DNA from 3 places in the Paenibacillus sp. JNUCC32 genome. Region 3 is predicted to be linked to each of the others. Evidence: riboswitches for the same ligand, from Rfam matches in the RefSeq annotation. Region 3 holds a riboswitch; each other region holds the start of a gene.

Region 1 (3,277 bases), 1.6 Mb from region 3:
AGGTGAAAGGTCAAACGACGGAAGTGCTGCTTCAAGTCGGAAGCACGAGCGCAACCGTCAACGGTAAAAAAGTGAAGCTGGCCGCTCCCCCTGTCCAACGGGAAGGTCGCGTTCTGATTCCGCTCAGCTCGTTCAGCAGCCAATTCGGCGTCAATGTCGGCTGGAATCAGGCGACTCGCACGGTCTCCCTCGTGTCGCCGCAGCGCGAAATGCATCTAAGAGCCTTTTATGCTTTGCAATCTTTCCAAGAGCGGGATCTCGTAGCATCCATGAATTCAGTCGCCTTCGGCTGGAGCCGCATTGATCGGGAAGGTCAGTTTACGCTTCAAGGCGACGAGTATCGTCTGCCTGCGGCGGCCGGCGACGTGACTCCGCAATCGATTGTTGCGGATGCAGCGGATCGGGAGATTAAACCGTACCTTATGGTTTACGCTTTGGACGGAAACGGCGAATTAACCAAAGTCCTCAGCGACAGCAGCCTTCGCCAAAAGTCCATTGAGGGCATCACGACCGCGGTGGCGGATAACGGATTCGGCGGCGTGGTGCTTGATTTCGAAGGGCTCGGTTTTAAACTGGATGCCGCGAAGCAGCAGAAGCTGCTTAATGATTACGTCAAGCAATTGAAAGCGGCATTGCCGAGCGACATTACTCTGTCCTTAGCCGTTCCGCCATTGAACAGCGCCTATAAAGGCTATGATTACAAGACGCTGGCCTCCCTTGCCGATGATCTCATCGTCATGGCGTATCAGTACAATCCGGTTGGCACCAAAGCCCAGGTTCCTGAACCCAACAGTCTGGTGGACCAAGCCATTCAGCAGGCACTTCAGGCAGGCGTTCCTAAGCAGAAGCTCCTGCTCGGCATCAGCTTAAGCAGCGAAACCGCCACATCCGTCGACGATAAGCTCGGCTTGGCCAAGCGCTATGATCTGAAAGGTGCCGCCTTCTGGCGTCTGGGCTTGTTCCGTTCCTATAATAATGGCATGGAAGCCGCCGTGAATGCCTCTGTCGTAAAAGAATAATCTAGTGAATCCTTTCGCAGAATCCCAAATTATAATCTTCTATAAAAAAGAAAGCCTGACAAGATCATCTCTTGTCAGGCTTTCCGGTTATGTATCGAACTCTAAACTGCTTATTCCAATTAGCTCGCGCTTCCTACCAGTTTAGCATAGTTCTCTTGGCTCAATACACGGCGCGCCGTTACATAACGCGGTTCGTAATAGGAGTCGCTAAGCTTGCTGATTCTTACGCCCTTGCTGCTGGAAGCATGCGCAAATTGTCCATCTCCAATGTAAACGCCCGCATGGGAAATGCCGCTTCCGCTTGTATTGAAGAATACCAAATCTCCGACTCTCAGGTCCTCGCGATCCACATGAACCCCGGCTTTAGCCTGACTCTGGGATGTGCGCGGAAGATCCATGTCGAAATTTCTAAACATATACAGAATAAATCCGGAGCAATCAAATCCGCTTGTCGTTGTTCCGCCCCATTTATAAGGCGTTCCTACCAATTGCTTCACTTGATGCTGAAAATTCGGTTGTTGATCAGCATAAGCTGATACGGCACCTGAAGAAAAAATAATTGCAGACCCAAGCAATGTGATGACAAATTTCTTCAAAATATGTTCTCTCCTTCGATGCCTACGGAGTTAGCTAAGGGTTCGGTTGAAGGTTCCCTATACTCTCTATGGTACAAGAATAATTCACCCAAGACGGTTCCCCCGTTTTCACAAACGAAATTCGGCAAAATTCATTAACATTTTGTAACCTTCTCTTAATATAGTATACAAGCAAGGATGCTGTCAATAATATCCTAGAAATCTATCACTATATGTTAATCAATGTCGTATAGGCTGAAAATTTTCATGTTTTTTCATTATGCCATCTCGCATACTCATGACAATTATGTAACACTCCATCGAACCTCCGGCGACGTTTTGTTAACGGGCATGCAACTTTTTTGCAGTTCGGAACGTTTACATATTCAGACAAGAAATCAAAGAGGTGATCCTTCGCTTATGAGTCAAATCACGATGGCTGAAGCTTTAGCAGTCCGGGCAGCAATCAATCGTCTCATGAATCAATTGATGTCGGAACGCTTGAACAACAGCAGCACGATCATTGAAAAAGGGGAAACGGCGGAGTATCCTGCTCGCAGCGTGGATGCCATTACGGAAGAGATCGAAGCCGCCGCAGCGGATTACAGAAAGCTGGATCTGCTGATGGCAATCTCCAACACGACGCAGACCATTAGTTGGAACGGCTCCGACATGACCATCATGGAGGCGATCGAGCTCGCCAAACAAATGCGCAGCGATATCGGACAGCTTGCCCATCTCGGCTCCCGCAAGAAACTGGAGCGCCAGAGCGGACGGGGAAGCGGAGATGGCGCCGTAACGCTGTTTAACGTGGCCCTATACGATCCGGAAGCTTATCAGGCGCAGGCGCGCAAGAAGGAACGCGAAGTGACCAGGCTCTCCTCACTGATCGAGCATGCCAACCATACGAGCATGATTACGTTCGACGCATCAAAATACATGGAGTAGCGGAATCCGCCGGCTCCAAGCCTGCAGGCCGCCTCGCGTGCGGGTTTGGAGCCGGCGGATTCCGTCGGCGGGCGGGAAAGTGCGGGCAACCGCTTATTGTTTGTCGGATACAAACAAACCTAATAGGAAACCAAAAACTCGACTCCAGTGAAAACGGATGACGGCTTACGGTTTACGCCTATCACCTGTCACAAGTTACGGACTTCGCTTACGCAAATATGATCGCTCCGTTTCCCGCTCTCTTCATGAATAATCAGAAAGCCGCCCTTGAGGGCGGCTTTTGTTGCCTTTTCTTTACGAATGTATTATTGGAACAAGGCTGCGGCTCCCACCAGGCCAACATCGTCCCGCAGTCCCGCAGGAACGATCTCGTAGGTTCCTAAATAAGACGGCATGACCAGCTTATCCGTCATTTCCCGAAGCTGCGGGAAAAGGAGCTCGCCTGCTCTGCTCACACCCCCGCCAACCACGATGCGATCGGGGTTGAAGCTGTGAATGACGTTAACCAGTCCAAGCGCCATGTAATAAACGGCACGATCGATGACCTCCACTGCGACGGGGTCATGAAGACGTTTAGCCTCGAATACATGCCTGGCGTTCACGCCTCCATCGGCTGCGGCCAGTTCGGAAATAACGCTGGTCTGGGTAAGCATCCGCTGGGATGCTGCCAGGCCGATGGCCGTTCCTGAAGCAAACACCTCCCAGCAGCCATGGCTGCCGCAATTGCACTGCGGA
Region 2 (3,277 bases), 240 kb from region 3:
GATTGAGCGGCCGGTCTGATAGGGCTTGAGCTTGAATAGGGTTATTGCTTTGCGACTATTTTTAGCGAACATTCTTTTTCTTCGATAGGTTGCTGGTCATTCATTAGGAAACGGGGTATTGGAATATCATGGTCGGTATTTGCCCATTCTACATGAATGGATAGCCGGTTGATGAATTTACAACATAGGAGTGATCAACGCATGAAATTTGATTCCAAGGTTGTCATTGTGACGGGAGGCGCCAGCGGGATTGGCGAAGCGGCAGTCAGACTTTTTGCAAAAGAGGGAGCCAAGGTCGTTATCGCGGATTATTCCGACCAGGGCCAAGCGGTTTCCGACGAATTGAGAGGAGCCGGCTTTGAAGCGCTGTTCGTCAAAACGGATGTAACCCAAGAGCAGGAAGTCGCGAATATGGTGAATCAGACGGTGCAGCATTTTGGTCGTGTCGATGTATTGTTCGCCAATGCAGGCATTGCCCATGATGCTCCTGCCGATCAGTTAACGATGGATAACTGGCAGAGAACGATTGATATTAATCTGACAGGGGTCTTCCTGTGCGATAAGTATGTTATTCAGCAAATGCTGTCCCAAGGAACCGGAGGGGCGATCGTAAACTGCGGCTCGATCCATAGCCATGTCGGAAAAGCAGGGGTAACCGCCTATGCTTCGGCTAAGGGGGGCGTCAAGCTGTTAACCCAGTCGCTCAGCGCAGACTATGCCTCCAAAGGAATCCGAATCAATGCCGTGTGTCCGGGATATATCGATACGCCGCTGATCCAGGGAAGAACGGAAGCGATCACGCAGCACTTGGTCGGCCTTCATCCGATGGGCCGTTTGGGACAGCCGGAAGAAGTGGCCAAAGCCGTGTTGTTCCTCGCCAGTGAAGATGCCTCCTTCATTACGGGCACGAGCCTGCTGGTGGATGGCGGCTATACCGCGGTATGACGAGAAAAGCCCTGATGCTAAGCATCGGGGCTTTTTTTCAAGTCATTCCAGGCGTTGTTATCAAACTTATTTATGGAGTGTTTCAAAATTTTTTTTCGGTCCCGTATTTCATACGGGCAGACTACCTGATCCGGGGCTCATTCATGGCATAAAACATATATGTCATGAACGATTTCCGCATGACCCGTCAAATGCCTGCTATATAGCGGAAAATGGAGCATGGATTCCATGACCAATCCGGTGTATGGACAGCCTTAAATAAGGTGTTCAAAAGGCTCGATATTCTCGTTGCAAAAACGGTATTTTTACTTCTGAATTTCCAGAAAAAGCGGTTAAAGGGGTTTGACTTTTCCTGAGCTTCCCTTTATCATGAACACACGCTTAGTTTCCGGCATACATATTCCGGAAAGCGGGGGAACCAGTTTCACCAGGGGCGAGTCACTTGGAATTCACGAGTGTAGGGTACCATCTTACCCGAGTCCGTCAGCTAACCTCGTCAGCAGTGGATGGGTCTTGCATACATAATGGATGTTCATACAAAAGGCCCTTATTCTCTATAGGGGCCTTTTCTCTATTTTTTGACCCCCTGCTGGCGGAGCTATGTCTAGATCCCCTGTTTGGTGGTCTTTTTGCATTCAATTACAGAGGAGGGGCAACGTCTGCAAATGTGGAATGAATTGAATCGATTATCAGACGGCATTGGGTCAAAGCGTGCAAGGAAGCCGATGAATCATCTTCCCTGAAGCCTCGTCCCATGCACGCGTATCTGAATGTCCATATATCCAAGTTAACACATGTGCTAACACGGATAATTTCGTCATGCCGTTTTTTAAGAAAGTGAAAAGCTATTACGAAAGGTTGTGGAAGGTTTTGAAGAAAGTGGTTGTGCTGGTGTTGTCCGTGATGATGGTGGTATTGCTCGCGGCTTGCGGCGACAAAGGAAGTACGCTGGATCGAGCCATAGAGCAGGGATATATCACCGTAGGGTTTGCGAACGAGAAGCCGTATGCCTACAAAGAAGCCAATGGGGAGCTCACGGGTGAAGCGGTTGAGATTGCCCGCGTTATTCTGGAGCGTCTTGGCATCAAGGAGATGAGAGGGGAGCTAACGGAATTCGGTTCGCTGGTCGCCGGATTGCAGGCCGATCGGTTTGATCTGATCACGGCAGGCATGTTCATTAATCCGGACCGCTGCTCTGCCGTCCTGTTCGCGAATCCGGAGTACAGCATCGGGGAAGCCCTTGCGGTAAAGCAAGGGAATCCGATGGAACTCGGAAGCTATGAGGACATTGCCAAGAATGAGCAGGCCAAGGTGGCTGTCATGACCGGCGCGGTCGAAATCGGCTACATGGAGAAGTCGGGCATTCCTTCGGACCGGATCGTACAGGTCCCTGACCAGGCTTCGGCGATCAGCGCCCTCCAGGCCGATCGGGTGCAGGCGATTACCATGACGGGGCCGTCCCTGCAGGCGATGCTGGATTCAGCCAGCGACGACAGCATCGAACGCGTGGCTGATTTCGAGCAGCCAGTCATCGATGGCGAAAGCGTTCGCGGTTATGGGGCTACGGCTTTCCGCCAAGCGGATACCGAGTTCCAGGAGGCTTATAATGCAGAGCTTGAGAAGATGAAGGAGTCGGGCGAGCTGCTGGAAATTTTGCAAGAGTTCGGGTTCACGGAAGAAGAGCTCCCGGGTGAGATGACGGCCGCTGCGCTCTGCGGGGAATAGCATGCCGAATTCTTGGATCGATTTTCTTCCGACGCTGCTCAAAGGAGCAGAGATCACGATTATCGTCGCGTTCTTTTCAGCCATCCTGGCTATCGTGATGTCCTTTGCAGCCGGATTGTGCCGGCTGTCGAAGCTGTGGATCGTCCGCACGGTGACGGCCGTGTACGTCGAAGTTTTTCGGGGAACCTCCTTGCTGGTGCAGCTCTTCTGGTTGTATTTTGCCCTTCCGTTCATCGGCATCGAGCTTCCGAAAATGCTGGCGGCGATTCTCGCGATCGGACTTAACTTCGGCGCATACGGCTCCGAGATTGTTCGCAGTGCGGTGCTGGCCGTTCCGAAAGGACAGTGGGAAGCTGCCGTGGCGCTTAATATGAGGCCTTGGCAGAGGCTGTGGAACGTTATACTGCCCCAAGCGTCCCTGCGAATGCTTCCCCCGTTCGGGAATCAGCTTGTGGAACTCATCAAATCCACCTCGCTCGTTTATTTCATCACGATGGCGGATTTAACGTATCAGGCGATGGTGCTCCGCAACAATTACATCTCCTGGACGACCGAGATTCTGGTGCTGCTGCTCCTCATGTATTTTGTCATCGCCACGATCGTCTCG
Region 3 (3,277 bases):
CGCCGGAAGCACCATGTAAAAAGCGCCGGTCAGCAAGTTGGCTGCATCCTTGAGCATGATCAGGCTGATGCCCATCAGGATGCTGTTGAAGATGACATGGGAGAACATCGCCGCCAAATACCCGTATTTCAAGAAGATGTAGCTGAACAGCAAACCGATGATGACCAGCTCAATCGGCCGGGAGATCACGGGGTATATCGGATAGAGCGTATGTCCCAGTGCCCAGATAAGCGAGGTGATCAAGCTTGCAACAAAGGTGTTGCGGACGATCTTTTTCACCATCTTGATGCCGAACAGCCGGTACACGGCCTCCTCGGATATGCCGGCCAGCCAGGCCATCAACGGAAACAGCCAAGGATACAGCATGTTGTAAGGCGATTGCGTCGCATCCGTGGTGGACCATGTATTCAGGGTCAGACCAAGACCGATAAAGATGACGGATTGGACGCCAAGCAGGATGAAGGCCCACATATACCCCAGCTTCATGCTGTCCAGCACGTAATGCCCGTATCCGGGTTCTTTGGCACGCGGCCATGGATTGAGTCCGTCTTCTTTATGCCACAGCCCGCTGCCGCCGACAAGGGAAAAATAGAGCAGGGCGGAGAAGACGAGCGAATAGACGGCATAGAAAATCATCATCCCGAGCACGCCGGTTTGCGACATGCCTTCGGATTTGAAAACGGGAATCAGATTATACGTATTCAGCATTTGAATGACGAACAGCAGCGCGGATAAGAACAGGCCGCGCTTAAATGAGGTGTAGGCCCTGGTCTTCACGCTGTACACAATCGCAAGAATGCCCAGGATTAGGGTGAACAGGCCGTACCCTGCGAGCGTCAGCAGGGTGGCATCCTGCGTCTGCTTGTTGACATAAGCAGAGTGGGCGGCTGGCACCGAGAAGGAGGGCTCATAAGAGCGCAATTTCCCCTGCTCGAAGGTGAAGCGGTGCTCCAGCCTGGAGTCCCCGATCCTGGATTCAGGGTCCACATATTTGAGACGGGGCTCCCCTTCCTTCGTAACCAGCTCCAGATTCGACAGGTCATAACCCGCCCGCTGAAGCCATGGCTCCGCCAGCGCCTGCTTCTCGGCCAATGTCATGCCGTCCTCAACGACGAGCAGCATCTGCCTCTGAATCTCGCCCTTGTTCAGCTCGATCCGGTCAAAGCTGGAACGGGCATAATCATACGAGAATCCGACGATGCCGGAATTCTGCATGTGCACGTCCACATTGAGGGCATCGCCTCCAGGCTCGCTGAAGCGAACGCGGTATACGTCATAGGGATATTTGGCTTCATAGGTTTTGTTATATTCCGAAAGCCTCTTCTCCTTCGCCAGATATCCGTAAAGTTCCGATTTGGATTGATATGTAACCAAGGCTTCGTCCGTGTCCGCAGCCGCAAACTGCAGATGCTCCTGAGCAAACCTTGAAGCTGCCTGCCGAGCCTGCTCCTTGGAAATGATATCCGGTGAGGCCATCTCGGCATCGTCCGGATTCGCCCACGGAAATACCTGAAATAATAGGAACAGAATCAGGCCGACTGCGGCAGGCGCGATGAGCTGCTTCAGATTGGGCTTCAGCTTCAAGGGCTCTCTTGCACGATTCATGAAATTCCTCCTCTAAGAAAGTTGATACTCCCACTGGTATTCGATATGCCTGATTAAGAACGCATAGAGTCAATATAACATAGTATGAAAGCCATAAGCAGCTTATCCCAATTATCGGAATATTGAAATAAATCGATGAAAATGAATGAAAGGTTTCGAAAACGTTAGAGAACCCTACGCTTGTATTCTTGAATATGCCCAATTCGCGCTCTTTTAAAGATATTTCGGGCGAAAAACGGCATTGGGTTACGTAACGGATTGAGTTATAATCACATCATGCTTGAAGGAACCGAATATTCCAGCCGAATTTCGTAATGAAAATGGGGGAACCATGTAATTGGGGTGAATTTCATTATTCCCGGAATAATGAATAGGGCGACCTGTGGAAATGCCCGAATCCGTCAGCTAACCTCGTAGGCTGTTGCACAGGAACCAGACCGAAAGGCACTGCGTTTTCCAGTGTCTTTTTTCGTTGATTTTTTTAAAGAAGGTGTCCGATTGAACGCTAAATTAAACTGGCTTACATTGTCTCCGCCTCAAATTCTCGTGCTTGGTTTTGCGGCCATCATCTTCATCGGGACCGGGCTGTTAATGCTGCCAATCTCGACGACGACGGGCGAACCGCTTGGATTTACTGACGCCTTGTTCACTTCGACCTCGGCAACGTGCGTAACGGGCCTGGTCGTGGTGGATACGGGAACGACATTCAGTTCCTTCGGAGAAGTCGTGATCATGCTGCTGATTCAAATCGGCGGGCTCGGATTCATGACGATGGCTACTTTATTCGCCTTGGTTCTGAAAAGACGCATATCGCTCAAAGACCGTCTAATCTTACAGGAAGCGATGAATCAGTCCTCGATGGAAGGCATCGTAAGGCTGATACGCAGAGTATTGCTGTACTCCCTCGTCATCGAGGCCTGCGGCGCAGTCATTTTATCGATTCGTTGGGCGTTTGATATGCCGCTGGGCCGGGCGATCTATTACGGTGTTTTTCATGCGGTGACGATGTTTAACAACGCCGGCTTCGATTTGTTTGGCGATTTTCGGAGTTTGACCGGGTATGTATACGATCCGGTAGTCAACTTCGTCGTGATGTTCTTGATTGTTTCCGGGGGCATTGGATTTATTGTGCTGTCCGATCTGATCGATTATCGAAAACAGCGGAGGCTCTCCCTGCACTCCAAGGTGGTGCTCACGATGACGGCTGCCTTGCTTGCGGTCGGATTTATCGTCATTCTCATATTTGAATTTACCAATCCGAGAACGCTGGGTTCCCTGAACTGGGGCGGAAAATTCTTCGGCGCGTTATTCCAATCCGTAACGCCGCGTACGGCGGGCGCGAATACTATAGATATTACGGGGCTCAGACAGGCAACGCAATTTTTTATCGTCATCCTGATGTTTATCGGAGCATCTCCAGGGTCAACCGGCGGCGGCATCAAAACCACGACCTTTACCATTATGGTAGGGGCGGTCATCGCGATGATGCGCGGGCGGGAAGACATCGTCATGTTCCGTTATCGCCTGGCCCAGGAGCGGGTGCTGAAGGCACTGACCATTGCCTTGCTGGCCCTGCTGCTCGTTCTAACCGTCTCGATGATTCTGTCGACGACAGAGGAAGGGGACTTCCTGGAGATTCTATTCGAAACGACATCCGCCTTCGGTACGGTAG

What was found. A riboswitch is a leader RNA that binds a small molecule or an ion and turns the genes downstream of it on or off. The one in region 3 is predicted to bind cyclic di-AMP.
Region 1: another riboswitch for cyclic di-AMP. It lies ahead of JNUCC32_RS06245 (C40 family peptidase); the one in region 3 lies ahead of JNUCC32_RS29770 (TrkH family potassium uptake protein).
Region 2: another riboswitch for cyclic di-AMP. It lies ahead of ehuB (ectoine/hydroxyectoine ABC transporter substrate-binding protein EhuB); the one in region 3 lies ahead of JNUCC32_RS29770 (TrkH family potassium uptake protein).

The regions. Positions count from the first base shown of each region.
Region 1 is NZ_CP062260.1:1,347,971-1,351,247, reverse strand. Features, by position in the region: gene JNUCC32_RS06250 (stalk domain-containing protein) at 1-1,019, shown strand, start outside; gene JNUCC32_RS06245 (C40 family peptidase) at 1,139-1,615, opposite strand; cyclic di-AMP (ydaO/yuaA leader) riboswitch at 1,619-1,752, opposite strand; gene JNUCC32_RS06240 (hypothetical protein) at 2,015-2,542, shown strand; gene JNUCC32_RS06235 (ROK family protein) at 2,848-3,277, opposite strand, start outside.
Region 2 is NZ_CP062260.1:6,453,276-6,456,552, forward strand. Features, by position in the region: gene JNUCC32_RS28545 (flavin reductase family protein) at 1-19, shown strand, start outside; gene JNUCC32_RS28550 (SDR family NAD(P)-dependent oxidoreductase) at 202-945, shown strand; cyclic di-AMP (ydaO/yuaA leader) riboswitch at 1,314-1,460, shown strand; gene ehuB (ectoine/hydroxyectoine ABC transporter substrate-binding protein EhuB) at 1,816-2,670, shown strand; gene ehuC (ectoine/hydroxyectoine ABC transporter permease subunit EhuC) at 2,672-3,277, shown strand, end outside.
Region 3 is NZ_CP062260.1:6,690,546-6,693,822, forward strand. Features, by position in the region: gene JNUCC32_RS29765 (CPBP family intramembrane glutamic endopeptidase) at 1-1,605, opposite strand, end outside; cyclic di-AMP (ydaO/yuaA leader) riboswitch at 1,896-2,040, shown strand; gene JNUCC32_RS29770 (TrkH family potassium uptake protein) at 2,104-3,277, shown strand, end outside.